3 regions of the Qiania dongpingensis genome follow, and region 3 is predicted to be linked to each of the others. Evidence: riboswitches for the same ligand, from Rfam matches in the RefSeq annotation. Region 3 holds a riboswitch; each other region holds the start of a gene.
What was found. Region 3 has a riboswitch for ZMP and ZTP ahead of H9Q78_RS06780 (formate/nitrite transporter family protein). Riboswitches for the same ligand answer to the same signal wherever they lie in the genome.
Positions count from the first base shown of each region.

Region 1 (8,233 bases), 710 kb from region 3:
CACAAAGCCAGTGTTTGGGGTGCAGTTTCATCCGGAGGCAGTCCTTACGGAATATGGGCACGAACTGCTGCAGAATTATATTGGCATTTGTGACGCATGGAAGCAGGGGAGGAGGTATCCGCATGCGGACTATAGTGAAAAAACTGCGGCAGTATAAGCCGATTGTGGATATCCTGGAGTGCTTCCGGGAAGAAGAGCAGATCGTTTTTCTGGACTCTTCTTTACAAAATGATCTGGGACGATTTTCTATTATCGGCAGAAAGCCATATTTGACTTTGAAGCAGGATGGCGTCTTGTCGATAAACGGCGAACCGTCGGATGAGACCTTTGAGGATTATATGGAACAGTATCTGAACGAGCACCAGGAGGAAAACCCAACGAATCTGCCCATGGTTTCCGGAGCTGTCGGTTATTTTACTTATGATTATGGGAGAAGACGGGAAGGGACGGCAAGCCGTTTTGACGGTCAGAAAGACGTGCTTCCAGAGGCTATGTGGAGTTTCTTTGACCATTATCTTATTGAAGATCATGAGACGAAAGAACTGTTCCTGGCAGCCGGAGGCCACACCTGTCCTGCGGAGGAAGGTATAAGAGAAATGGAGGCACTCATCGCGAAGCCGGCAAAAGCGGTGAGTTCAGGGACAGAGAAGGAAAAGGCGTACATAACGGCGGACTGTGAGAAGGCCGAATATCTGCGCGCCGTGGAGCAGATGAAGCGCTATATTGTGGAAGGAGATATATATATCGCAAATCTGACCAGGCAGCTGACGATCGGGAGTGGAAAGGAACCCTATGAGGTGTTCCGGAGGCTTAGGGATATAAATCCCTCTCCATTCGGCGGATACTGCCGGTTTCAGGATCTTCAGATTGTTTCGGCGTCTCCGGAGCGATTCCTCAGGATGGAGCGTGGACGGGTAGAGACGAGGCCTATCAAGGGAACAAGAAAACGCGGTGAGACAAAACTGGAGGACGACAGGCTCAGAGAGGAGCTTAAGAATTCCGGCAAGGACAAGAGCGAGCTTTTGATGATAGTGGATTTGGAGCGGAACGATCTAAGCCGTGTATGTGAAAATTATACGGTGAAGGTGCCGGAGCTGTTTTCCATTGAGGAATATGCGACGGTATTTCATTTGGTGTCCACGGTCACGGGCAGACTGCAGAAAGGCAAAGGAGTAATGGATCTGATACGGGCGGCTTTTCCCGGAGGCTCCATTACCGGAGCTCCAAAGATCAGGGCCATGGAGATCATTGATGAGCTGGAAAAGGGAAAACGCGGCCTGTATACCGGCTCCATGGGATATATCACGCTGGACGGATGCTGTGACCTGAATATTGTCATACGTACTCTGGTTTACCGGGACGGCCGGTATTATCTGGGAGTAGGAGGGGGGATCACCTGTGAGTCAGAGCCGGAGTTCGAGTACGAGGAAACGTGTCAGAAAGCGAAAGCGCTGGTGAAAGCTCTGGGGCTCTGAGAGCAGCGGCAAAAGAGCATGATTATAGAGAGAAGGAAAGAGAGAAGAGACATGAAGGTGGATACCGACGACGGTTATTATTATGGGCTGGGGATATTTGAAACGATCGCGGTGGAAAATAACCGGCCGCAGTTTTTGGAAGAGCATCTGCAGAGGCTCTCCAGGTCCATGCGGATCCTGCGGCTGCTTCCCAGGAGAAATGAAGAAGGAGGAGCAGAATGCCGAGGCGGAATAACAGAGAGACGGGTAAATGAGTGGCTGGAAGAGCATCCGATCACCCATGGGGCCTTAAAGATAACGGTATCGGAAAAAAATGTCCTCCTGGAGGAAAAGCGGAATATCTACACCAGGATGCAGTATGAGCAGGGATTTACGACAGATTTTTCTTACGTCAGAAGGAATTCCACCTCGATTTTTACTTATCTTAAATCCTTAAATTATGGTGACAATATTTGGGAGAAAAGAAAAGCAAGAAAGCGCGGGATTGATGAGCCTATCTTTTTAAATGAGCACGGGGAAATCTGTGAAGGTGCGGTATCCAATCTCTTTTTCGTGGAGGAAGGAGGGCGCGTGGTGACTCCGAAACTGTCCTGCGGCCTTCTCAGAGGAGTGGTGAGACAGGTGCTTCTGGAGCGGGGAATGGCGGAGGAGGCGGTCATTTATCCGAAGGATATCAAACACTATAAGGAAGTTTTTTTGACCAATTCTCTTATGAGGATTATGCCCGTCCGGAACCTGGCCGGCTATGATTATAAAGAGAGAGTCATCACAAGAAAACTCATGGAGTGGTTGGAGAGAATCTGACAGAAGATTAGTACCGGCAGAAGTTTCGGACCGTCTCGATTTTGGCTGCGGCTGCCAGCAAGCGCCCGGATGGAAACGGATTTCCTCTTGCTATCCCTTAATACACGTCTTATGGGCAGGCGCACTTCGTGCGGTAAGATATCCTTTTTACTAAAATCACAGGAGACGAAAGATAAATGGAATATTGGCTGAATGTACTTTGGGTAGCACTGGGAGCCTCCGCGCTTCTGTGCGCCGTTTATGTATGGAAACGATTTTATCCGCTTTGGAAGCGGACGCGTCTGCCCATAGGGGTATATATTCTTATCCAGACTGTGTTTGTGGCGGTATTGGCTTTTTCTGCCGCTTTTTCTGCTAAGCTTGAGCAGGAGCAGATAAGTGCTGCGGTCGCCTGTGTCAGCGCAGTCTATATCATCACCATGTCCTATTCCCTGGGACTGTTTCTCATCTCCGATCTCATCCGATTTATATTCCGAAAATGCGGAAAACAAAATAGTGTTACGGCCTGGCTGGACAAAAGCCACGGCGGCGCGTTTCTTATTCTGATCGTGACGCTGGCGGCCGGCATTTATGGGACGGCGAATGCCAGGATCCTGCGGATAACAGAGTATGAGATTTCAGTTCAGAAAGAGTGCAGTCTGGATTCCCTGAATGTTGTCATGATTTCCGACGCACACATTGGAACTGTAGTAGGAAAGGCAGAACTGGACAAACTAGTGGAAAAGACCAATGATCTTAAGCCGGAAGTGGTGTTTTTGTGCGGAGATTTTTTTGACCACAATACGACAGAAAGTCAGAAGGAGTACGCCAGAACGGCCCTTTCGAAGTTTGAGACCGTATACGGGGTTTATTATATTTCCGGGAATCATGAGATTTATACGGAATCGGAATACACTTCTTATTTTGAAGATGCGGGCATTACAGTCCTTCAGGATGAGAAGGCGGTCATCGCGGAGGATATCACCGTTGTGGGCCGAAGGGATATGGAAGAACACAGGCAGTCCATTTACAGCGTCATGGAGGGTGTGGACACCGAACATCCCGTCATACTTCTGGACCATCAGCCCTTCTGCCTGAAGGAAGCGGCTTCTCTGGGAGTGGATCTGGAGCTATGCGGCCATACCCATGGAGGCCAGATGTTCCCCGGCCAGATTTTTACCTTACTCTTTAATGAGATGAATTATGGCCTGCGGACGGAGGGGGATTATCATGTGATAACCAGCTCCGGGGCCGGAGCCTGGGCGCTGCCGGTTAAACTGGGATGTATCAGTGAGATCGTGCATATTAATGTCCGGTTTGAGGGATAGGCAGTGTGCCATAATGGATAGAAAGGGAGCATAAATGAGCTTGGAAGAGGACAGTATGAGGGGCGGGGAAAAGAGAGAAGAAGCATCGGTACGGGCGGGGAGGATAGTTCTCCTATTGTTTGTGTATTCCGTAATAGGCTGGGTCGTAGAAGTGGTGTTCATGTTCTTCCTCTATGGAGAATACTGCGAAAGAGGATTCCTGTATGGGCCTTATTGTCCTATCTATGGTTTTGGACTAGTGGGCCTCGGAGTGCTTTTGAAGCGCTGTCTGAACAAGCCGGTCAGATTCATCCTGCTTTCCATGGCCATATGCGGAGTCTTGGAATATTTGACGGGCGCTGTCCTGGAAGCGGTATTTCATACGGTTTGGTGGGACTATTCCATGTTTCAGTTTCATATAAGCGGGAGAGTCTGCCTGGAGACCTTGATTCCCTTTGGAATATTGTCATATTTATTCCTGCGTTTTATCCATCCGAAGATTGCGGGAATGGTGGAGCGGATTCCGGCCCGGATGCTCTATGGACTCAGCACGAGTATCGTACTCGTCATAATAATAGATTTTATCGCCACGGTCAGGCGATGGATGTAAAGCTTTCAGCTGATAGGGTTTCGGTTTATGAGCGGTACAGGGCAAAAGAAAAACGCTTCCAAAATGAAAGGAAGCGTTTTTCTTTATATCCGATGATCTTTACAAGGGTTTTCCTGCAAGCACTTCTTTGTAATCCTTATAGTTCTCCGCCAAAAGGTCCGGCGTGTTCAGCCCGTAGGGACATTTCTTCATACAGTTTCCGCAGTGGATACAGTCCTCGATCTTTGCCATCATGGCCTGTGATTCAGGAGTCAGATGGCCGGCTGAAGGAGAACGGCGCAGAAGCAGAGACATCCTGGCACAGTCGTCTATCTTAATGTGGGCCGGACATGTGGGCATACAGTAGCCGCAGCCGCGGCAGAAGCTTCCGGACAGAGTCTCCCGCTCTTTGGCGATGAAGGAGGACAGATCCTCAGTCATCACAGGAGGGTTGTCAATATAGGACAGGAATTCATCCAGCTCCTTTTCCCTCTGTACGCCCCAGATGGGCAGTACGTTGTCATATTGGGCCTCAAAAGCGTATGCGGCGGCAGAATTAGTGATCAGTCCGCCGGACAAGGCTTTCATGGCGATAAAGCCCATATTGTGCTCTTTGCAGGCGTTCACGATTTCAATGTCCTTTTCTGAAGCCAGATAGCAGAACGGGAACTGGAGCGTATCATACAGATCGGACTCTATGGCTTCCATGGCCACATGAAGCCGGTGATTGGTGATGCTGATATGCCGGATTTTCCCCTGCTCTTTGGCTTTGAGCATCGCTTCATAAAGCCCAGTGCCATCCCCGGGCTTCGGGCAGAAATCCGGGTTGTGGAACTGCAGGATATCCACGTAGTCGGTCTGAAGGTTCTTCAGGCTGGTATGTAAGTCGTCCCAGAAGCCCTCCACCGTGGTGGACGCAGTTTTCGTAGAAATATAAAGCTTGTCCCGGATTCCCTTGAAGGCATAGCCGACCTTTTCTTCGCTGTCCGAATACTGACGTGCCGTGTCAAAAAAGTTGATGCCGTTGTCATAGGCTTTCCGGAGAAGATATGCCGCGTCCTCTTTGGAGATCCTCTGGATGGGCAAGGCGCCGAAACCATTCTTGTTGACAGTGATTCCTGTTTTTCCAAGTGTTACTGTAACCATACGATACCTCCCAATCATTAGAAAATACTCATTCTCATTAAGAGAAGTATAGTAGGGAAAGGAGGGAATGTCAACCTGGCCGGAAAGAATACCGAAAGGAAAATTTCCGTGAAATCAAAGAAAAGGACTTGTCAAGATTTCTTTTTTATTGTAATATCATAGTGTAAATGCAAGACCGTGCGACTGGCGGAGAGTAGGAGTACCTACGGGGAGCGCGGGATAATATATGAGCCGACCGCCTGGGCAGCCTGAAGGATACTATGGGTTACTCAGGCGTTTTTCTTTTTTAGAAAGGAGCATGAAAATGAGAGCGTTGATCAGCGTATCAGACAAGACCGGCATCGTGGAACTGGCAAAGGAACTCACAAAGCTGGGAGTGGAAATCATCTCTACAGGCGGAACTTACAAAAAACTTACGGACGAGGGAGTAAAGGCCATCGAGGTATCCGAGCTGACTGGATTTCCGGAGTGCCTGGACGGGCGTGTGAAGACCCTCCATCCGATCGTACATGCAGGCCTTTTGGCCATGCGTTCCAATCCGTCTCATATGAAACAGCTTAAGGAGCTGGGAATTCAGCCGATCGACATGGTCATCGTGAACCTGTATCCTTTCAAAGCTACTATCATGAAGGATGACGTGACTCGTGCAGACGCGGTGGAAAATATCGACATAGGCGGTCCTACGATGCTCCGCGCGGCTGCGAAGAATTACCAGGATGTGGCGGTGATCGTGGATCCCAGGGATTATGAGACAGTGCTTAAGGAGATGAAAGAGGATGGAAAGGTATCCCTGGATACCAAGTTCTATCTGATGCAGAAGGTGTTCATGCATACCTCCAACTATGACACCATGATAGCCGATTATCTGAAAGCAGAGCGGAAAGATTATGATCTGCCCGAGACGCTGACCATGACCTTTGAAAAGGTACAGGATATGCGGTATGGGGAGAATCCCCATCAGAAGGCCGCATTCTACCGGGAAGTAGGCAAGAAAAAGGGCACGCTGGATATGGCGGAGCAGTTAAACGGCAAAGAGCTTTCCTTTAATAATATCAATGATGCTAACGGAGCATTGGAGCTCTGCAAGGAATATGACGAGCCGACCGTAGTGGCCAGCAAACACGGAAATCCCTGCGGCGTAGGCAGCGCAGCTACCATTGAGGAAGCATGGGACAAGGCTTATGCGGCAGACAACGTATCTATTTTCGGCGGGATTGTGGCGATCAACAGAGAAGTCACGGCGCCCATGGCGAAAAAGATGGCGGAGGTCTTCCTGGAGGTCATCATCGCTCCTTCCTATGAAAAAGAAGCGTTGGATATTCTCTGTGAGAAGAAAAATGTACGCGTATTAAGACTGCCTGATATCACGGCCATGCAGAGGGAAACGGCTCTCGACTTAAAGAAAGTGAACGGCGGTCTGATCGTCCAGGGCATCGACAACAAGCTGATCGGCGATGAGCTTAAGGTGGTGACGGACAGGCAGCCTTCCGATCAGGAAATGGAAGACATGATGTTCGCCTGGAAGATGGTGAAGTACGTGAAATCCAACGGCATTGCGCTGGCAAAGAATAAACAGTCCGTAGGCATTGGGCCTGGACAGGTGAACAGGATCTGGGCGACCAAGCAGTCTGTGGAGCATGCCGGAGAGCTGATTGGACCGGATGCGACGAAGGGGGCGGTCATGGCTTCCGATGCGTTCTTCCCCTTCCCCGATTGTGTGGAAGCGGCTCACGAAGCTGGTATTACAGCCATCATCCAGCCCGGTGGAGCGATGCGCGACCAGCTGTCCATCGACAAATGCAACGAATATGGCATAGCAATGGTATTTACCGGTATGAGACATTTCCGTCATTGATGCCGGAAGAATAGGAAAATGAAAGACCCCGGAGGCCGGAAGGCCGCGGGGTCTTTGTAGTTCTCGCTGTATAGTTACTTCTTTTCAAAATAAAAAATTTCAATTCGCTGTTTGAGGAAATCCGATCCCATCCAGTCGGTCCTTTCCAACTGACATGGATAAACCTTAATTTTTCCATGTCAGATTCCAACAAAAATCCGTATGATATGCGATTTTTGCCTCCCTGCGTCTGGAAAAATTCTGCTAACGCCTTTGCGGCGCTCGCCTTACGATGGAATCGAATCATTCCTCCTGCGCCTCTTTCCGCACCGGGATAAGGCTTCCGCGTGTTTTGAAAACCATTGGAGCGGACACTGCAGCCCGCTGCGGTGCGCGCGCGGGCTGTTGGTTCTGATCTGGATACTTTTGGAAATCAGAACCTTCCATTGCTGCCAGAATGGTGCGGCAGGCAGGATACCGGCAGAAAGATTCCGGGCCGGCCTAAAGGTGAGCGCCGCAGGGCAGCGGCCGGTGTTCCCCAGGCGGATGGAGGCAGAAACGAAAAATACCGATTCCGTTTCTGAGCGAACCGGAGACGGGAAATCATAAAGATTTCCCGTCGACATGTGAGCGGTACTCCCGGAGCGGGGATAAAGCGGCCCCTGCATCGCCAGCGAACCGAAATCGTGACGGTCCGGAACTTCTGCCGGTGTCTAACTGGGGCTTGGCCGGAGCTTACTAAGAATGATTCCAAAAAGTGTTTTGTATCATACTCTAGGGCATCCCTTAATTTATACCCTCCGGGCAGGCGCACTTCGTGCGGCAAGGTATAATTTCGCAGATTGCATTATACAAGTGAAATATTGCACAGGTTTATGCTATAATAGCCTGTGATGAAAAATAATTGTGCACAATGGGAGGTTGTCATGTATCGTGTGCTGATCGTAGAAGATGATTCTGTGATAGCGTCGTCGGTGAAAAAGCATATGGAGGCCTGGGGGATGGAAGCGGCATGCGTTCAGGATTTCCGGAAGGTTCTGGAGGAATTTTTATCTTATAAGCCCCATCTCGTTCTTTTGGATATCGGCCTCCCGTTTTT
Region 1 covers NZ_CP060634.1:704,299-712,531, reverse strand. The annotation lists gene H9Q78_RS03380 (anthranilate synthase component II) at 1-157, shown strand, start outside; gene pabB (aminodeoxychorismate synthase component I) at 123-1,475, shown strand; gene H9Q78_RS03370 (aminotransferase class IV) at 1,527-2,279, shown strand; gene H9Q78_RS03365 (metallophosphoesterase) at 2,456-3,586, shown strand; gene H9Q78_RS03360 (putative ABC transporter permease) at 3,621-4,175, shown strand; gene H9Q78_RS03355 (aldo/keto reductase) at 4,275-5,300, opposite strand; ZMP/ZTP riboswitch at 5,470-5,552, shown strand; gene purH (bifunctional phosphoribosylaminoimidazolecarboxamide formyltransferase/IMP cyclohydrolase) at 5,605-7,155, shown strand; gene H9Q78_RS03345 (hypothetical protein) at 7,561-7,743, shown strand; gene H9Q78_RS03340 (response regulator transcription factor) at 8,061-8,233, shown strand, end outside.
Region 1: it holds a riboswitch for ZMP and ZTP, as region 3 does, so the genes downstream of both, purH (bifunctional phosphoribosylaminoimidazolecarboxamide formyltransferase/IMP cyclohydrolase) here and H9Q78_RS06780 (formate/nitrite transporter family protein) in region 3, are expected to answer to the same signal.

Region 2 (8,233 bases), 250 kb from region 3:
CCGACCTCCGAGACTCTGTTCTGCGATTTTTATTCCAGGATCATCCAGTCCCACAGAGACCTGCCGAAGCTTTATAACCAGTGGTGTTCTGTAGTCCGCTGGGAAAAGACGACGCGTCCGTTCCTGCGTTCCGCCGAATTTTTATGGCAGGAAGGTCATACCGCCCATGCTACAGAGGAAGAAGCGGAAGCTCGGACCATTCAGATGTTGAATGTTTATGCGGATTTCTGTGAAGAGGAATTGGCCATACCGGTGATAAAAGGACGCAAGACAGATAAAGAAAAGTTTGCCGGCGCTCATTCCACCTACACCATTGAAGCGCTTATGCACGACGGCAAGGCGCTTCAGTCCGGGACCAGCCATAATTTCGGCGACGGATTCGCAAAGGCCTTTGATATTCAGTATTCTGACAGCCAGAATCAGCTTCAGTACGTGCACCAGACGTCATGGGGCATGTCTACCCGTATCATCGGCGCGCTCATTATGGTGCATGGAGACGACAGCGGCCTGAAGCTTCCTCCGAGGATCGCGCCGGTGCAGGCAATGGTGATTCCGATTTCTCAGAGAAAAGAAGGCGTGATGGAAAAGGCCGCTTCTCTCCGTGACGTACTGAAAGAAGCCGGTATCCGCGTGAAGCTGGATGATTCCGACAAGAGTCCGGGCTGGAAATTCAGTGAACAGGAAATGAGAGGAATCCCTATCCGCGTGGAAATTGGTCCGAAGGATATGGAACAGAACCAGGCGGTGATCGTCCGCCGCGATACCCGTGAAAAGCTTGTGGTATCACTGGATGAGCTGGCAGAAAAGGCAAAAGAGATCCTGGATTGTATCCAGAAGGATATGCTGGCTCGGGCAAAGGAGCATTTGAAGGAGCACACCTATGTGGCCAGGGACTATGAAGAATTCAAGAAGATCGTGGCAGAGAAGCCGGGATTTGTAAAGATGATGTGGTGCGGCGACGAGGCATGTGAGCTCAAGATCAAAGAGGATACAACGGCGACCTCACGCTGCATGCCGTTTGAGCAGGAACAGATCACGGATGTGTGCCCGGTATGCGGAAAGCCTGCAAAGACGATGGTATATTGGGGCAAAGCATATTAAAGATAAGTGAAATCATTTTTAATTAGCTCCTATCAAGCTCCAGCTAAACACCGGCAGAAGTTCCGGACCGTCACGATTTCGGTTCGCTGACGATGCAGGGGGCGTTTTATCTCCGCTCCAGGAGTACCACTCACATGTCGACGGAAAATCCTGATGATTTTCCTGTCTCCGTTTCTGCTTTCCTCCGCCTGGGGAACACCGGCCGCTGCTCTGCGGCGCCCGCCTTTAGGCCGGCCCGGAATCGGATTTCCTCTTGCCTTGTCAATCAGGCAGAGAAAACCTGTTTCGGGCATTTCCTGCTCAGGGGATGTATGAGAATCAAAATAGGTGCTTGACAAATGCTTAACAACGTGTTAGTATACAAATATCAAAACGAAGTTCCGATTACTGACGGATAATTGTGGAGTACCACAGTGGAATCGGAGCCATATAAGAGCCGACCGTCTGGGCAACATTTGTTTCTGAATGTTGTCCTTTTTTGTTCTCAAAAGCTGGAGGGTTAGCCGGCCGGGAGCAAAAAGGGCAGAAATATTTATATACATATAGGAGGGTATTATTATGGGATTCAAAAGTGACATTGAGATCGCACAGGAGTGCACAATGGCTCCGGTAACGGAGATCGCGGCAAAGGCAGGGATCGAGGAGAAGTACCTGGAGCAGTACGGAAAGTACAAAGCAAAGATCGATTACAACCTGTTGAAAGAGTCAGACAAGAAGGACGGAAAGCTGGTGCTGGTCACCGCCATCAACCCCACACCCGCAGGGGAAGGGAAGACGACGACGACGGTCGGCCTGGCAGACGGCCTCCAGAAGATCGGAAAGAACGTCATGGTAGCCCTGCGTGAGCCTTCCCTTGGGCCGGTGTTCGGCGTGAAGGGCGGAGCGGCAGGCGGCGGATACGCCCAGGTAGTGCCCATGGAGGACATCAACCTCCATTTCACCGGTGACTTCCACGCCATCGGAGCGGCGAACAACCTGCTGGCAGCCATGCTCGATAACCATATCTATCAGGGCAACGCCCTGAACATCGACCCCAGGAGGATCACCTGGAGGAGATGCGTGGACATGAACGACAGACAGCTGCGTTTTGTGGTGGACGGACTGGGCGGAAGGACGAACGGGATGCCCCGCGAGGACGGCTATGACATCACCGTGGCATCGGAGATCATGGCGGTGCTGTGCCTGGCATCCGACATCACGGATCTGAAGGCCCGTCTCTCCAGAGTCATCGTAGGATATACCTACGATCAGAAGCCTGTGACAGCAGGGGATCTGAACGCACAGGGAGCGATGACAGCCCTGTTAAAGGATGCGCTGAAGCCGAACCTGGTGCAGACACTGGAGCATGTGCCGGCCATCGTACACGGCGGCCCCTTCGCGAACATCGCCCATGGATGCAACTCGGTGATCGCGACAAAGATGGCGATGAAGCTGGGCGACTATGCGATCACAGAAGCTGGCTTCGGAGCAGACCTGGGAGCAGAGAAGTTCCTGGACATCAAGTGCCGGATGGCAGGGCTCAGGCCGTCGGCAGTAGTAGTGGTGGCGACGGTGAGAGCGCTGAAGCACCACGGAGGAGTGGCCAAGGCAGACCTCAACAATGAGAACCTGGAAGCATTGGAGAAGGGGCTCCCGAACCTGCTACAGCATGTGGACAATATGAAGAACGTATATAAGCTGCCCTGCGTAGTGGCGATCAACGCGTTCCCGACGGATACCAAGGCGGAGCTGGATCTTGTGGAAGCGAAGTGCCGTGAGCTGGGAGTGAACGTGGCGCTGTCCGAGGTATGGGCAAAAGGCGGAGAAGGCGGAGTGAAGCTGGCAGAGGAAGTAGTGCGCCTCTGTGAGGAGCCGAACGATTTCAGCTTTTCCTATGAGCTTGACGGCAGCATCGAAGAGAAGCTGGATACCATCGTGAAGAGAGTATACCATGGCAAGGGAGTGGTGCTGACGGCGGCAGCGAAGAAGCAGGCGAAGCAGCTGGAGGAGCTGGGCTATGGAGACTGCCCGATCTGTATGGCGAAGACGCAGTACAGCTTTTCGGATGACCAGAAGTTACTGGGAGCGCCGAAGGACTTCGAGGTGACGGTAAGGAACCTGAAGATATCGGCAGGAGCAGGATTCATCGTGGCATTGACAGGAGAGATCATGACGATGCCGGGACTGCCGAAGGTACCGGCTGCAGAGAAGATCGATGTGGATGAGAGCGGCAAGATCACTGGCCTGTTCTAATCCGGCATAACATTACTGATTATTTCTTTTTCATAGATTTGCGCCCGTTGTCTGACGGGCGGAGTTACAAGGGAGAGGGTTTTAAGCAATAGGGAAAGGCCATGTACAGTGGGGTGCATGGCCTTTTTTCTTGCCCTCTGAGTTTAAAATGTGGTATGATATATCCACGACTTGTCATAGCATGATATGACAGAGATCCGTGCCGCGGACGTTTCAGCTGCGGCGGAGGAAAGAGAGGGGCCTTGTTATGAAGATTGAGATTCCGCCTCATGTGGCTTCTATTATCGGTATCCTGGAGGAGGCTGGATATGAGGCCTATGCTGTGGGAGGCTGCGTCAGGGACACGCTTCTGGGGCGGGTGCCGGAGGACTGGGATATTACCACGTCGGCCAGGCCGGAGCAGGTGAAACGGCTCTTTCGGAGAACTGTGGATACTGGCATCCAGCATGGAACTGTCACGGTTCTCATGGGGAAATGCGGATATGAGGTGACCACATACCGTCTGGATGGAGAATACGAGGATGGGAGACATCCGAAGGACGTCACTTTTACGGCGAGCCTTAAAGAGGATCTCAGGCGGCGGGATTTTACCATCAATGCCATGGCTTACAGCGATAAATCCGGAATTATTGATGAATTCCATGGAATGGATGATCTGAAATCCGGAATCATTCGCTGTGTGGGAAGCGCAGGAGAGAGGTTTACGGAAGACGCGCTGCGTATCCTGAGGGCGGTACGGTTTTCTGCCCAGCTGGGATTTTCCATAGAAGAGGAAACGAAAAAGGCGATACAGAGGATGGCCCCCCGCCTGGAGCTGATCAGCCGGGAGAGAATACAAGTGGAGCTGGATAAACTCCTGTGTTCACCGCATCCGGAATATTTCCGCCAGGCGTACGAGCTGGGAATCACCGCCGTGGTGATTCCGGAATTTGACCGGGCCATGGAGACGCCTCAGAGAAACCTTTATCACCGGCTGTCGGTGGGTGAGCATACGCTGAGGACGCTGGAAAACATAAGGGCGGACCATATCCTGCGCTGGACGATGCTCCTTCATGACCTGGGAAAGCCTCAGGTGAAGTCGGAGGATGAACAGGGTAATATCCATTTTTATGATCATGCGGAGGCTGGCGCGGAAATAGCGAGGAAGATCATCCGGGGCCTTAAGTTTGACAACGCTACTTTGGAGGCGGTGACTACCCTAGTCACATATCATGACTTTCCGTTTCCCATTTCTAAAGAAGGAGTGAGGAAAGCGCTGAACCGTGTGGGAAGGGATCTGTTTCCTCTGCTGATGGAGGTATGTACCGCTGACAGTATGGGAAAGAACGAATACGCAAGGGAGACATATCTGCCAAAGCTCCTGCAGGTACAGGAATATTACAAGGAAATCCTCGAGTCCGGAGATTGTGTGTCTCTCAGTGAACTTGCCATAAAAGGCGGAGATTTGATTGGCGCAGGCATGAAACCGGGAAAGAAGCTGGGTGAATGTCTTCAGAGATGTCTGGAAGCGGTGCTGGAATGTCCTGAACGGAACACGAAGGGGTATTTACTGGACTTTGCCGCGCAGATATGGAAGGAAGAAAGGACGCCGGAACCAGAATTTCACGAATAAAGAAATTAATTAAATTACTTATGATTATTCGGAATAATGCTTCTCTTATTGTCATTTATTTGGAACATGTTATACTCAAAACATACTATACAGGCTGTGAATGACGCATGGCTGGAACGGAGGGTTTTTCATGAAGACGAGCGCGGATATCCAAAGGATGTGCGAGGAATTTCAAATTCAGATGATTGATTTTAAGATGACGGATATTGACGGCAGATGGCGCCATATCACCATTCCCAGAGAGAGATTTGACGACGATATATTCAGATACGGCGTTGGCTTTGACGGATCCAATTATGGATATGCGCCGATTGAGAAAAGTGATATGGTGTTCATTCCGGATCCTGACAGCGCAGCCGTCGATCCGTTTGCCGGAGTCCCCACGCTTACCATGTGCGGCAATGTATGCACCATAGGGGAAAAGGAAAATATACCCTTTGACCAGTATCCGAAAAATGTCAGTCTGAGAGCGCTGGAATATATGAAAGAGACCGGGATTGCGGATCGGATGGTCATCGGGCCGGAATTTGAATTTTATGTACTGGATAAAGTGCGCTATCAGATATCGCCGGAATTCAGCGGCTATCAGGTGGATACCCGCCAGGCAGAATGGAACTGCAGCTTGTCTGTTCCCGGGAATAATGGCTATGAAGTGACTTATAAGGGCGGCTATCACGCTTCTGCACCCCAGGATGTGGGATACGATCTGAGGAGCAGGATGTGTCTCGCCATGGAAGACTGGGGAATCAAGGTCAAATACCATCATCACGAGGTGGGCGGTCCGGGTCAGATGGAAATCGAAGTGGAGCTGGGCGATATGGCAGAGATGGCCGACAACACCATGATCATAAAGTATATCATCAAAAACATGGCCGCAGCCGAAGGAAAGACCGCGACTTTTATGCCTAAGCCCATTTATAAAGAGGCAGGGAACGGCCTTCATGTTCACATGCTGCTTTTCAAGGACGGAAAACCGGTGTTCTATGACGAGAATGGCTATTCCGGACTCAGCCGGGAAGCCCATTACTTTATCGGCGGACTTTTAAAGCATATCGCTTCTCTTTGCGCCTTTACCAATCCGTCCACCAATTCCTTTAAAAGGCTGGTGCCTGGCTATGAGGCTCCTGTCACCATTGGATATGCCACCTCCAACCGAAGCGCGGTCATCCGGATTCCTGCCTATGCCAAGGCTCCGGAGACGAAACGGTTTGAACTGCGAAACCCTGACGCCACGGCGAATCCCTATTATGCGTATGCGGCGATCCTGATGGCGGGCCTGGACGGCATCCGGAATAAAATAGACCCGGAGGCCAATGGATGGGGGCCTTATGATTTCAACCTGTATCATCTTTCTGCCGAGGAGCAGAAAAAGATCAAGGGGCTTCCCAGATCCCTGGGTGAGGCATTGGACGCTCTTTTGGCGGACCATGATTATCTGACTGCCGGCGGAGTGTTTCCGGAGCGGCTGATAGAGATATGGCTGGAGAAAAAACGGGCGGAGTTAAAGGAGATTGAGCAGATTCCCAGCCCGGCAGAATTTAAGTATTATTATGATTTATGATGATCCGTATTGATGGAATTGTCGATATGTTTTTTCAAATGGAAAGGGAGAAATGATGAAGGTTATTCAGGCAGATAATTACGAAGATCTGGGAAAAATCGCAGGAGAAATGATATTTCGGCAGATGGAAGCAAAGGACGACAGTGTCCTAGGCCTGGCGACAGGAGAGACCCCTGTGGGAATTTACCAGTATCTTGCGGAAGGATATCAGGACAGGAATCTGAGCTTTTCAAAGGTGCGTACAGTAAATCTGGACGAATATATTGGCATGGACGGGAGCAATGAGCAGTCCTACCGCTATTTTATGAATAAACATCTTTTTAATAAGGTGGATATTCGAAAAGAGTTTACAGAAGTTCCCAATGGCAAATGTGAAGACGTAGAACAGGAATGTCTTCGGTATGAGAAGCGTATAGAGGAATTTGGAGGTATCGATATACAGATTCTCGGAATGGGAGAAAACGGACATATTGGGTTTAATGAACCTGGAAACGAATTTATTTGCGATACCCATGTGGTACAATTGACTGAGGATACGAGAAAAGTGAACGCGCGGTTTTTTGACTCCGCGGACAGCGTACCGGAGCAGGCGATTACCATGGGGATCCGTACCATTCTGAAAGCCAGGAAGATTATTCTGGCTGTATATGGTGTAAAAAAAGCGGAGGCTCTTGCAGGTGTGCTTAAGGATCGGGTGACGCCCTGGCTACCGGCTTCGGTCCTGCAGTTCCATCCGGATGTGACTGTGATCGCGGACGCGGGGGCACTGTCGAAATGCACCGGTCTTTATTGAGCGGAAACAGAAAAGAAGAGCATCCAAAAGGAGACCTGCCGGTATACGGCATGTCTCCTTTTTTGATGCCTATAGATCTTCTGCTTTCAGCAGACGGTCCATCAGCTCCACCACCTTCATGGTACAGTCCATAAACGCGTAAGAATAATCACCGGTGGACAGCGCCTCCTCGATATCCTGTATTTCGTACTGCAGGGCCTTTGAGGTTTCTCCAATTTTCAAAAGCTCTTCAGAACCGTCCGGATAAACCAGAGCCGCCTTGTCGGCGCGCACGTAGTTCATGACGGTTATGTAGGCTTTTTCACCGGCAATGATTCCCCGCTTGGGCAGCTTCGCCCGGAAGGTCAGGTTGACACTGCCGATTTCCTGGGCGCTGGTTTTCAGAGAAATGCTCCACATTTCATCTACGCCGGTGGGATAACGGCCCATTAAATGAGTGAGCTCTGTCAATTCTCCGGACAGAAAATAAGTCACAAAAGAGAGGCCATATGTTCCGATATCCAGCATGGCGCCTCCGCCCAGCTTCGGATTAAAGAAGCGGTTGGAGGGGTCGTCTTCCTTCAGGCTTCCCAGCTCTGCCTCCACAAATTTGATCTTGCCCAATTTACCGGACGCTATCATGCTCTTGATTTCTTTGAAGATAGGCATGTGATAGATGGTCATGGCCTCGCAGAGCAAAAGCCCTTTCTCCTGGGCCATATCGTAAGCGGCCTTCATTTCCTCATAATCTCCCCAGATAGCCTTTTCGCAGAGGACATGCTTGCCATGCTCCAGACACGCCAGGATGCATTTGTAGTGCTGGCTGTTGACGGTAGCTATGTAAACGATATCCACGAGAGGGTCGTTCAGAAGCTCCTCGTAAGAACCGTATGCCCGGGCGGCCCCATACTTTTTCTGGAAGTCCATCGCGGTCTCCAGGGACCTGGATGCCACA
Region 2 covers NZ_CP060634.1:1,668,716-1,676,948, reverse strand. The annotation lists gene proS (proline--tRNA ligase) at 1-1,101, shown strand, start outside; ZMP/ZTP riboswitch at 1,475-1,558, shown strand; gene H9Q78_RS07815 (formate--tetrahydrofolate ligase) at 1,660-3,333, shown strand; gene H9Q78_RS07810 (CCA tRNA nucleotidyltransferase) at 3,581-4,945, shown strand; gene glnA (type I glutamate--ammonia ligase) at 5,076-6,506, shown strand; gene nagB (glucosamine-6-phosphate deaminase) at 6,562-7,299, shown strand; gene H9Q78_RS07795 (Gfo/Idh/MocA family protein) at 7,369-8,233, opposite strand, start outside.
Region 2: it holds a riboswitch for ZMP and ZTP, as region 3 does, so the genes downstream of both, H9Q78_RS07815 (formate--tetrahydrofolate ligase) here and H9Q78_RS06780 (formate/nitrite transporter family protein) in region 3, are expected to answer to the same signal.

Region 3 (8,233 bases):
ATGGGACTTGGCAAGGACGGTTCCGGAAGCATGAGTGACATCAAGCTGGGCCTTGATCTGGCGGGCGGCGTCAGCATCACATATCAGACAGTGGATGAGAATCCCTCTGATACGGACATGAAAGATACCATTTATAAGCTCAAATTGAGGGTGGATACTTACAGCCCTGAGGCGGAAGTATACCAGGAGGGCTCCAACCGGATCAATGTGGACATCCCCGGCGTATCCGATGCTAACGCGATCCTGGAAGAACTCGGCCAGCCCGGATCTTTGTCCTTTCAGGACGCGGACGGCAATGTGGTGCTTACGGGCGACGACGTGAAGACGGCCCAGCCGGCGAGCAAGAAAAATTCGACCACAGGTGTTACAGAATATTACGTATCCCTTCAGCTGACCGATGAAGGCAGTGGAAAGTTCGCGACCGCTACGGAAAATATGATCGGCAAGACGATTTCCATCGTATATGACGGCAAGACCGTGAGCAGCCCCAGCGTGAAAGAGAAAATTACAGGAGGACAATGCAGCATTGACGGGATGAGCTCTTACGAAGCGGCCAATAATCTGGCCTCCACCATCCGGATCGGTTCTCTTCCTCTGGAGCTTAAAGAGCTGCGGTCCAACGTGGTTGGAGCGAAGCTGGGAGAAGAAGCGATTTCCACAAGCTTAAAAGCCGGGCTTATCGGCTTTATCATAGTGGCCGCGCTTATGGTGTTCCTCTACTGGATTCCCGGTGTGGCGGCAGCCATTGCCCTGGCGTTTTATGTGGCTCTGGTCATCGTGTTCCTGAGCGCTTTTGATATCACCCTTACTCTTCCGGGAATCGCAGGTATCATTTTGTCCATCGGTATGGCGGTGGATGCCAATGTCATCATCTTTGCCAGAATCCGTGAGGAGCTGGCGGCCGGGCGTAAAGTCCAGGCGGCCATCAAGGAAGGCTTTTCCAAAGCGCTGTCTGCTATCATCGACGGCAATGTCACCACGCTGATCGCGGCGGCGGTGCTTCTGTGGAGAGGCTCCGGTACGGTAAAAGGCTTTGCCCAGACGCTGGCGCTCGGTATCGTACTTTCGATGTTCACGGCCCTGGTCGTGACGAAGTTCGCGCTGAGGTCCCTGTATAATATAGGCTTCCAGTCGGAGAAGCTGTATGGCAAGGCAAAAGCGCCTAGGAAGATTAATTTTGTCAAGAAAAAATATATATGCATCATCTGTTCATTGGTGGTGATCGCTGCCGGTTTTGTGGCCATGGGCGTTTACGCGGGAGGAGAACAGGGAAGCATCCTCAACTACAGCCTGGAGTTCCAGGGCGGCACTTCCACTAACGTTACCTTTAATGAAGATTTATCCATGGAGACCATCCACAGCGATGTGGTTCCTCTTGTGGAGGAAGTGACCGGCGATGCCAATGTTGAGACGCAGAAGGTGAGCGGCACCAATGAGGTCATCATAAAGACCAGGACCTTGTCGGTGGATGAAAGAGAGCAGCTGAACAGCAAGCTGGAGGAAGCGTACGGGGTTGATACGGAGAGCATCAAGGCGGACAGCATCAGCGCGACTGTAAGTTCAGAGATGAAACGAGACGCGATTCTCTCTGTGGTGGTAGCTACCATATTCATGCTGATCTATATCTGGTTCCGGTTTAAGGATATCCGGTTCGCGACCAGCGCAGTCCTGGCACTGGTCCATGACGTGCTGATCGTCCTGGCCTTTTATGCCATCACCAAGTGGAGCGTCGGCAATACCTTTATCGCTTGTATGCTGACCATTGTGGGATACTCCATCAATGCCACCATCGTGATCTTTGACCGTATCCGTGAGAACCAGAAGGCCATGGGCGCCAGGGCTGAACTGAGCGAGGTGGTGAACTTGAGCATCAACCAGACGCTGACCAGGAGTATTTATACTTCCCTGACCACCTTTATCATGGTATTCGTGCTATTTCTGATGGGCGTGTCCTCGATCCGGGAATTTGCACTGCCGCTGATCGTGGGCATTGTGTGCGGAGCGTATTCTTCCGTATTCCTGACGGGCCCTATCTGGTACTTAATGAAGACTAAGATGAGAAAAAAAGAAACGAAATAACAGGCGGTATTTATGTATAAAATATTGACGAAGGACGGAAGGGCCAAAAGAGCCCGGCTCGAAACGGTGCACGGTGTGATAGAGACTCCGGTCTTTATGAATGTCGGGACTGCGGCTGCCATTAAGGGAGCCGTGGCCACCTCGGATCTGGAGCAGATCGGCACACAGGTGGAGCTGTCCAATACCTATCATCTGCATGTCCGGCCCGGAGATGAGACGGTGAAAAAGCTGGGCGGTCTTCATAAGTTCATGTCCTGGGACAAGCCGATCCTGACGGATTCCGGCGGATTTCAGGTGTTTTCCCTGGCAGGGCTTCGGAAGATCAAAGAAGAGGGCGTGTATTTCAACTCTCATGTGGACGGACGGAAGATTTTTATGGGACCGGAGGAAAGCATGAGGATCCAGTCCAATCTGGCTTCTACCATCGCCATGGCGTTTGATGAATGTGCGCCGGCCAAGGCGGAGAGGGAATATATTCAGAACTCTGTGGAGAGGACTACCAGATGGCTGGCCAGATGTAAGGCGGAGATGGAGAGGCTGAACGGCCTGCCGGATACCATAAACCGCCATCAGCTTTTATTCGGGATCAATCAGGGGGGAACTCTGGAGGACATACGGATCCGGCACGCGGATATCATTTCCGAAATGGATCTGGACGGGTATGCCGTAGGAGGACTGGCTGTGGGAGAGACTCATGAAGAGATGTACCGGATACTGGATGTAACGGTGCCGCATCTTCCGGAGGACAAGCCCACGTATTTAATGGGAGTCGGCACTCCTGCCAATATCCTGGAAGCGGTGGAACGGGGCGTGGACTTCTTTGACTGCGTATATCCTACGAGAAACGGGCGTCACGGCCATGTCTATACTGACCATGGAAAGATGAATCTGTTCAACGCCAAATACGAGCTGGATGACAGACCCATAGAAGAAGGATGCGGCTGCCCGGTGTGCCGGCGGTACAGCAGGGCTTATATCCGCCATCTTTTGAAAGCCAAAGAAATGCTGGGGATGCGTTTTTGCGTCTTGCATAATCTATATTTTTATAATACAATGATGAAAGAGATTCGGGAAGCGATTGAAGAGCATCGTTTTGCGGAATATAAAAAAGAAAAACTGGGGCGCATGAGCCGTCCTGAAATGGAAAAAGGAGAATGAATATGAATTTTGTGACAGCCAGCGGTATGGGCGGTGTAGGTTTTTGGGTTATTTATATTGTGGTCATCATCGGTTTCATGTATTTTATCGCGATCAGGCCCCAGAAAAAACAGCAGAAAAAACTGCAGTCCCTGATTTCCAGCCTGGAGATTGGAGACAGTGTGGTGACAACAAGCGGTTTCTACGGCGTTATCATCGATATCACAGATGATGTGGTGATCGTAGAGTTCGGAAGCAACAAGAACTGCCGTATCCCCATGGAGAAGACTGCGATTGCCAATGTGGAAAAAGCAGAAGTTGCAGAATAATCGGTAAAAGAGGTTGACGTATTTTGGAAGGTGTGTTATATTATTAACATAGAACGAAGGTTTCGATTGCTGACGGGCAAACGTGAGAAACACGGTGCAGTCGAAGCCCATATGAGCCGACCGTCTGGGCAGCATTTGTAGATCACGGATGCTGTCCTTTTTTGTATCCTGGAGGGATATGCAGGCCTTTGGCAGACGGAGTTTCCGGAGTGGAGGCAGAGGGGGCGGGGGCTGGACAAAGTGGGTGCCCACATCACACAGGCCATGTGCGGAAGGTATAAAATGGGGTTTCTGCAGGATGGCGCGTTTAAAGGAGGAGCAGTATTATGTTTAAAGACGAGTTTCAAGCAGTGGCGAATGCGGGAAAGAACAAGCTGAATTTTATGAAAAATAACCCGCTCGGTTATTTCATCTCTGCCATGGTGGCCGGTATGTTCATTGGTCTTGGCGGTCTCATAAGCTTTACCATGGGCGGTATCATGACGGCGGCAGGGGCCACCGGCGCGGTGAAGATCACCACCAGTTTCCTGTTTGCATCCGCACTGAGCCTTGTTATCATGGCCGGTGCCGAGCTTTTTACCGGCAATAACTTTGTGATGTCTTCCGCGGCCATGAAAAAAGAGATCAGCTGGGGCGGAGCCATCAAACTCTGGATATTCTGCTATATCGGAAACCTGGTGGGTTCTGTTTTGATTTCCGTCTTGTTTCATTTTACGAAGGTTCCTACCGGTGATGTCGGTACATATTTCGCAACAGCTGCCGCGGCAAAAGCTTCTGCGCCGGCGCTTGTGCTTTTCTTTAAAGGAATCATCTGCAACATCTGCGTATGTCTGGCTGTATGGTGCGGGATCAAAATGAAATCCGAATCCGGCAAGCTGATCATGACCGTATGGTGTATCATGATCTTCATGGTGTGCAGCTGTGAGCATAGTGTTGCAAACATGACATTCTTCAGCGTTGGACTCCTTGACCCCAACGGCGTGGCGATCTCCATTGGCGGCGTTTTGAATAATCTGCTGTTCGTTACCCTGGGCAATATGGTAGGAGGCATCGTATTCACCGCACTTCCTTACTACCTGATCAGCAGAAAATAAACGATAATAGATATAGAAGGTATCAAAAAAAGAGCAGCGTGCCGTGGGTAGACGGCACGCTGTTTTGCATCCGTACACCACATAAATCTTTAAAAGTGGACTTCTCTCTGCTTTTTCAGCTCTTTTGTGAGCAGGACTCCGGCATATACGGCTGTGAGCGCTTCTGATACAGGCAGGGCAGTCCAGACGCCGTCCAGGCCGAATGCCCGGGAAAGAAGGAAAGCCAGAGGAAGAACAAAGACCAGCTGGCGAAGCAGCGTGACACTCAGGCTGGGCAGGCCTTTTCCGATGGACTCAAATACCGCTGAGGTAATGATTCCGAGGGCCGAGGGGATAAAACCGATGCTGATGATCCGGAGGGCTGTTTCTCCCATGGACAGCATGCTTTTATCCGAGTTGAAGATCTGCAGAATGGGGACCGGTATGGCCTGCGACAGGAGAGTGCCGGCAGCCATCACTGCTACGGAGATCATCAGAGAGATCCGGATGGCGTCCGTTTCCCGTTTGATGTTTCCGGCTCCGTAATTGAATGATATGACCGGGCGTATGCCCTGCACCAGGCCGTTGGCCGGCATATAGACAAAGGTCTGCAGTTTATAATAGACGCCGAATACGGTGACTGCCATCTGAGAGAAGCCGGAAAGAATCCGGTTCAGGCCGGCGACCAGAACAGAGGGCAGCGCCATGATCATGGTGGAGGGAATGGCCACACTATAGATCTGCTTCAGGATGTTTCTGGTGATCATGCCCCGGTGGGGGCGGCGCAGGGGAAGCCCTGCCTTTCCCTTGGCTACCATGAGAAGGCCGATGGCTCCGGAGATGATCTGACCGGTCACGGTGGCGATGGCGGCGCCTGCCACCCCGAGGGCAGGGAAGCCCAGGAGGCCGAAGATCATGATCGGGTCCAAAATGATATTGATGATGCAGCCGATTCCCACAAGGACGAGAGGAGCTGTCATGTTTCCGGTGGACTGCAGGATCTTTTCTGCCGTGATATGGAACAGCTGGCCGAAGGAAAAGATCATGACGATATATCCGTAAGAATAGCACATGGACCGGATGGAGGCATCCTGCGTATACATGCCGACAAAGGGGCGGATGAGAAGGCTTGCCAGAAGGGCCAGGATCACATAGTGGATGCCGGTCAGAACCATGCCGACAGCGGGAGCGTCTTCTGCGGCAGAGGTGCGGCCGGCCCCCATATTCCGGGCAATGTAGGAATTGAGGCCGACCCCGGTCCCGACGGCCAGCGCCAGGGAAAGATTCTGTATGGGGTAAATAATGGAAACGGCGGAAAGGGCATCGCTGCTCAGACGGGCCACAAAGATGCTGTCCACGATATTGTATAGAGACTGGATGAGCATGGACAGCATGGGAGGGACGGCCATCTTGAGGAGGAGCGGGAACATGTTCGCGCTGCCGAGTGGATTGGAAGAGGGAGTATTCCCAGTGGTAGCTGAAGCTTTCATTGGTATTTTCCTTTCTGTATTTAAAGTAATAGAAAGAGGCTATATATCCCTTTGTTTTGAATCAGAAAACAAAGAAAATATATAGCCCCTTGAGCAATCTTTTTAAGTTGCAGTCTGTCAATGTTCGTGTTCTTCGGCTCACTTTTTCCGGAAACGGGCAAACAAGCCTTTCTTCTTGGGCGGCGCCACGATAGAACCGCGCACGCTTTTGACACTGGTGATGTAAATGCCGCTGATGACTACTTTGGCTTCCTGTTTAATAGGAAGAACGGCGAACGCCTGCTCGTCGCACATCAGAGTCATGATCTTCGGCCCGACCTTTGCCTTGACCACAGGGACCTTCGCCCTTCGTAAGTATTTCGGGGTCTGTTCATACACCATTTTCGGGAATCCGGCATCCTTGATCTTCAGCCGCTTCTTGTCAATGACGAGCATGGACACCGTCTGGGCCATGGCTTCCATCATGGACTGCTGTTCAGCCTGCTTCTTCTGCATTTTGGTTCCCAGGATGTAAAGAGCGACCAGAGCGGCAACGACAATCACCAGAACGATGATTACGATCTTTAACCACAAAGCCATAAAGGGTACCTCCTGAAATTTTTTCGCGCACCTTGCATTATACCATTAATTTGGACGAGTTGCAAGCAAATAAGGCAGGAAAAACGCATAAACCATGTAAAATATGGCAATTATTAAGAAAAAATCAATTGACAGCTTGACTTCGAGATGTTAAGATGGAATGTGCACTATTGTGGTCTCATGTGCCCTGAGATTGGAATGGTTAAATGATTACTTGTAGTTGATTATAAAGAAAACAGGGGTGAAACGTCAATGGAAAATTGCAGAATACGCCCGGTGAAAGCCGGTAAAGGCGTAAGAATGAGTTACTCAAGACAGAAAGAAGTCCTTGAGATGCCGAACCTGATCGAGATCCAGAAGGATTCTTATCAGTGGTTTCTCGATGAGGGGCTGAAGGAAGTCTTTGAGGATATTTCTCCCATCGCAGACTTCGGCGGACACTTGAGTTTGGAGTTTGTCGATTTTACCTTATGTAAGGACGACATTAAATATACCATCGAAGAGTGTAAGGAAAGGGATGCCACATATGCGGCCCCGCTGAAGGTACGTGTCAGATTGATGAATAAAGAAACTGATGAAATCAGTGAGCATGAGATCTTCATGGGCGATCTGCCCCTCATGACCGACACCGGTTCTTTTGTGATAAACGGCGCGGAGCGGGTCATCGTCAGCCAGCTGGTACGTTCCCCTGGTATCTATTACGGAATTGCCCATGATAAAGTAGGTAAGACCCTGTACTCCTGTACTGTTATCCCCAACCGAGGCGCATGGCTTGAATATGAGACGGATTCCAATGATGTGTTCTTTGCCCGTGTTGACAGAACAAGAAAGGTGCCGGTGACAGTCCTCATCCGTGCGCTGGGTATCGGAACCAATGCAGAGATCCGCGAGCTTTTCGGCGACGAACCGAAGATTGAAGCGAGTATTATGAAGGACACTTCAGACAATTATGAAGATGGCCTTTTGGAATTGTACAAAAAAATCCGTCCCGGTGAACCGCTGTCCGTTGACAGTGCGGAGAGCCTGCTTAATAGTATGTTCTTTGACCCCAGAAGATACGATTTGGCGAAGGTCGGACGTTATAAATTTAATAAGAAGCTCCATTTTAAAAATCGGATCGCGGGCCATATCCTGGCGGAGGATGTGGTGAATCAGGAGACTGGTGAGATCATAGCGGAAGCAGGAGTCAAGGTATCCAAGGCCCTGGCCGTGGAGATTCAGGACGCCGCGGTTCCCTCTGTCTATATCCAGACGGAAGCCAGGAAGGTGAAAGTCCTTTCCAACCTGATGGTGGACCTTTCCAAATATGTGGATTTCGATCCCAGGGAAGCCGGTATTACAGAATCAGTATTCTACCCTGTGCTGAAACCTATACTGGAAGAATATGCCGAAGCGCCGGCAGAGGATTTAAAAGAGGCTCTTCACAAACATGTGCATGAGCTGATTCCCAAGCATATCACAAAAGAAGACATCATTGCTTCTATTAATTATAATATGCATCTGGAAGAAGGCATCGGAAACGACGACGATATCGATCATTTGGGCA
Region 3 covers NZ_CP060634.1:1,419,272-1,427,504, reverse strand. The annotation lists gene secD (protein translocase subunit SecD) at 1-2,079, shown strand, start outside; gene tgt (tRNA guanosine(34) transglycosylase Tgt) at 2,092-3,237, shown strand; gene yajC (preprotein translocase subunit YajC) at 3,264-3,545, shown strand; ZMP/ZTP riboswitch at 3,601-3,682, shown strand; gene H9Q78_RS06780 (formate/nitrite transporter family protein) at 3,872-4,639, shown strand; gene H9Q78_RS06775 (MATE family efflux transporter) at 4,729-6,108, opposite strand; gene H9Q78_RS06770 (hypothetical protein) at 6,247-6,687, opposite strand; gene rpoB (DNA-directed RNA polymerase subunit beta) at 6,940-8,233, shown strand, end outside.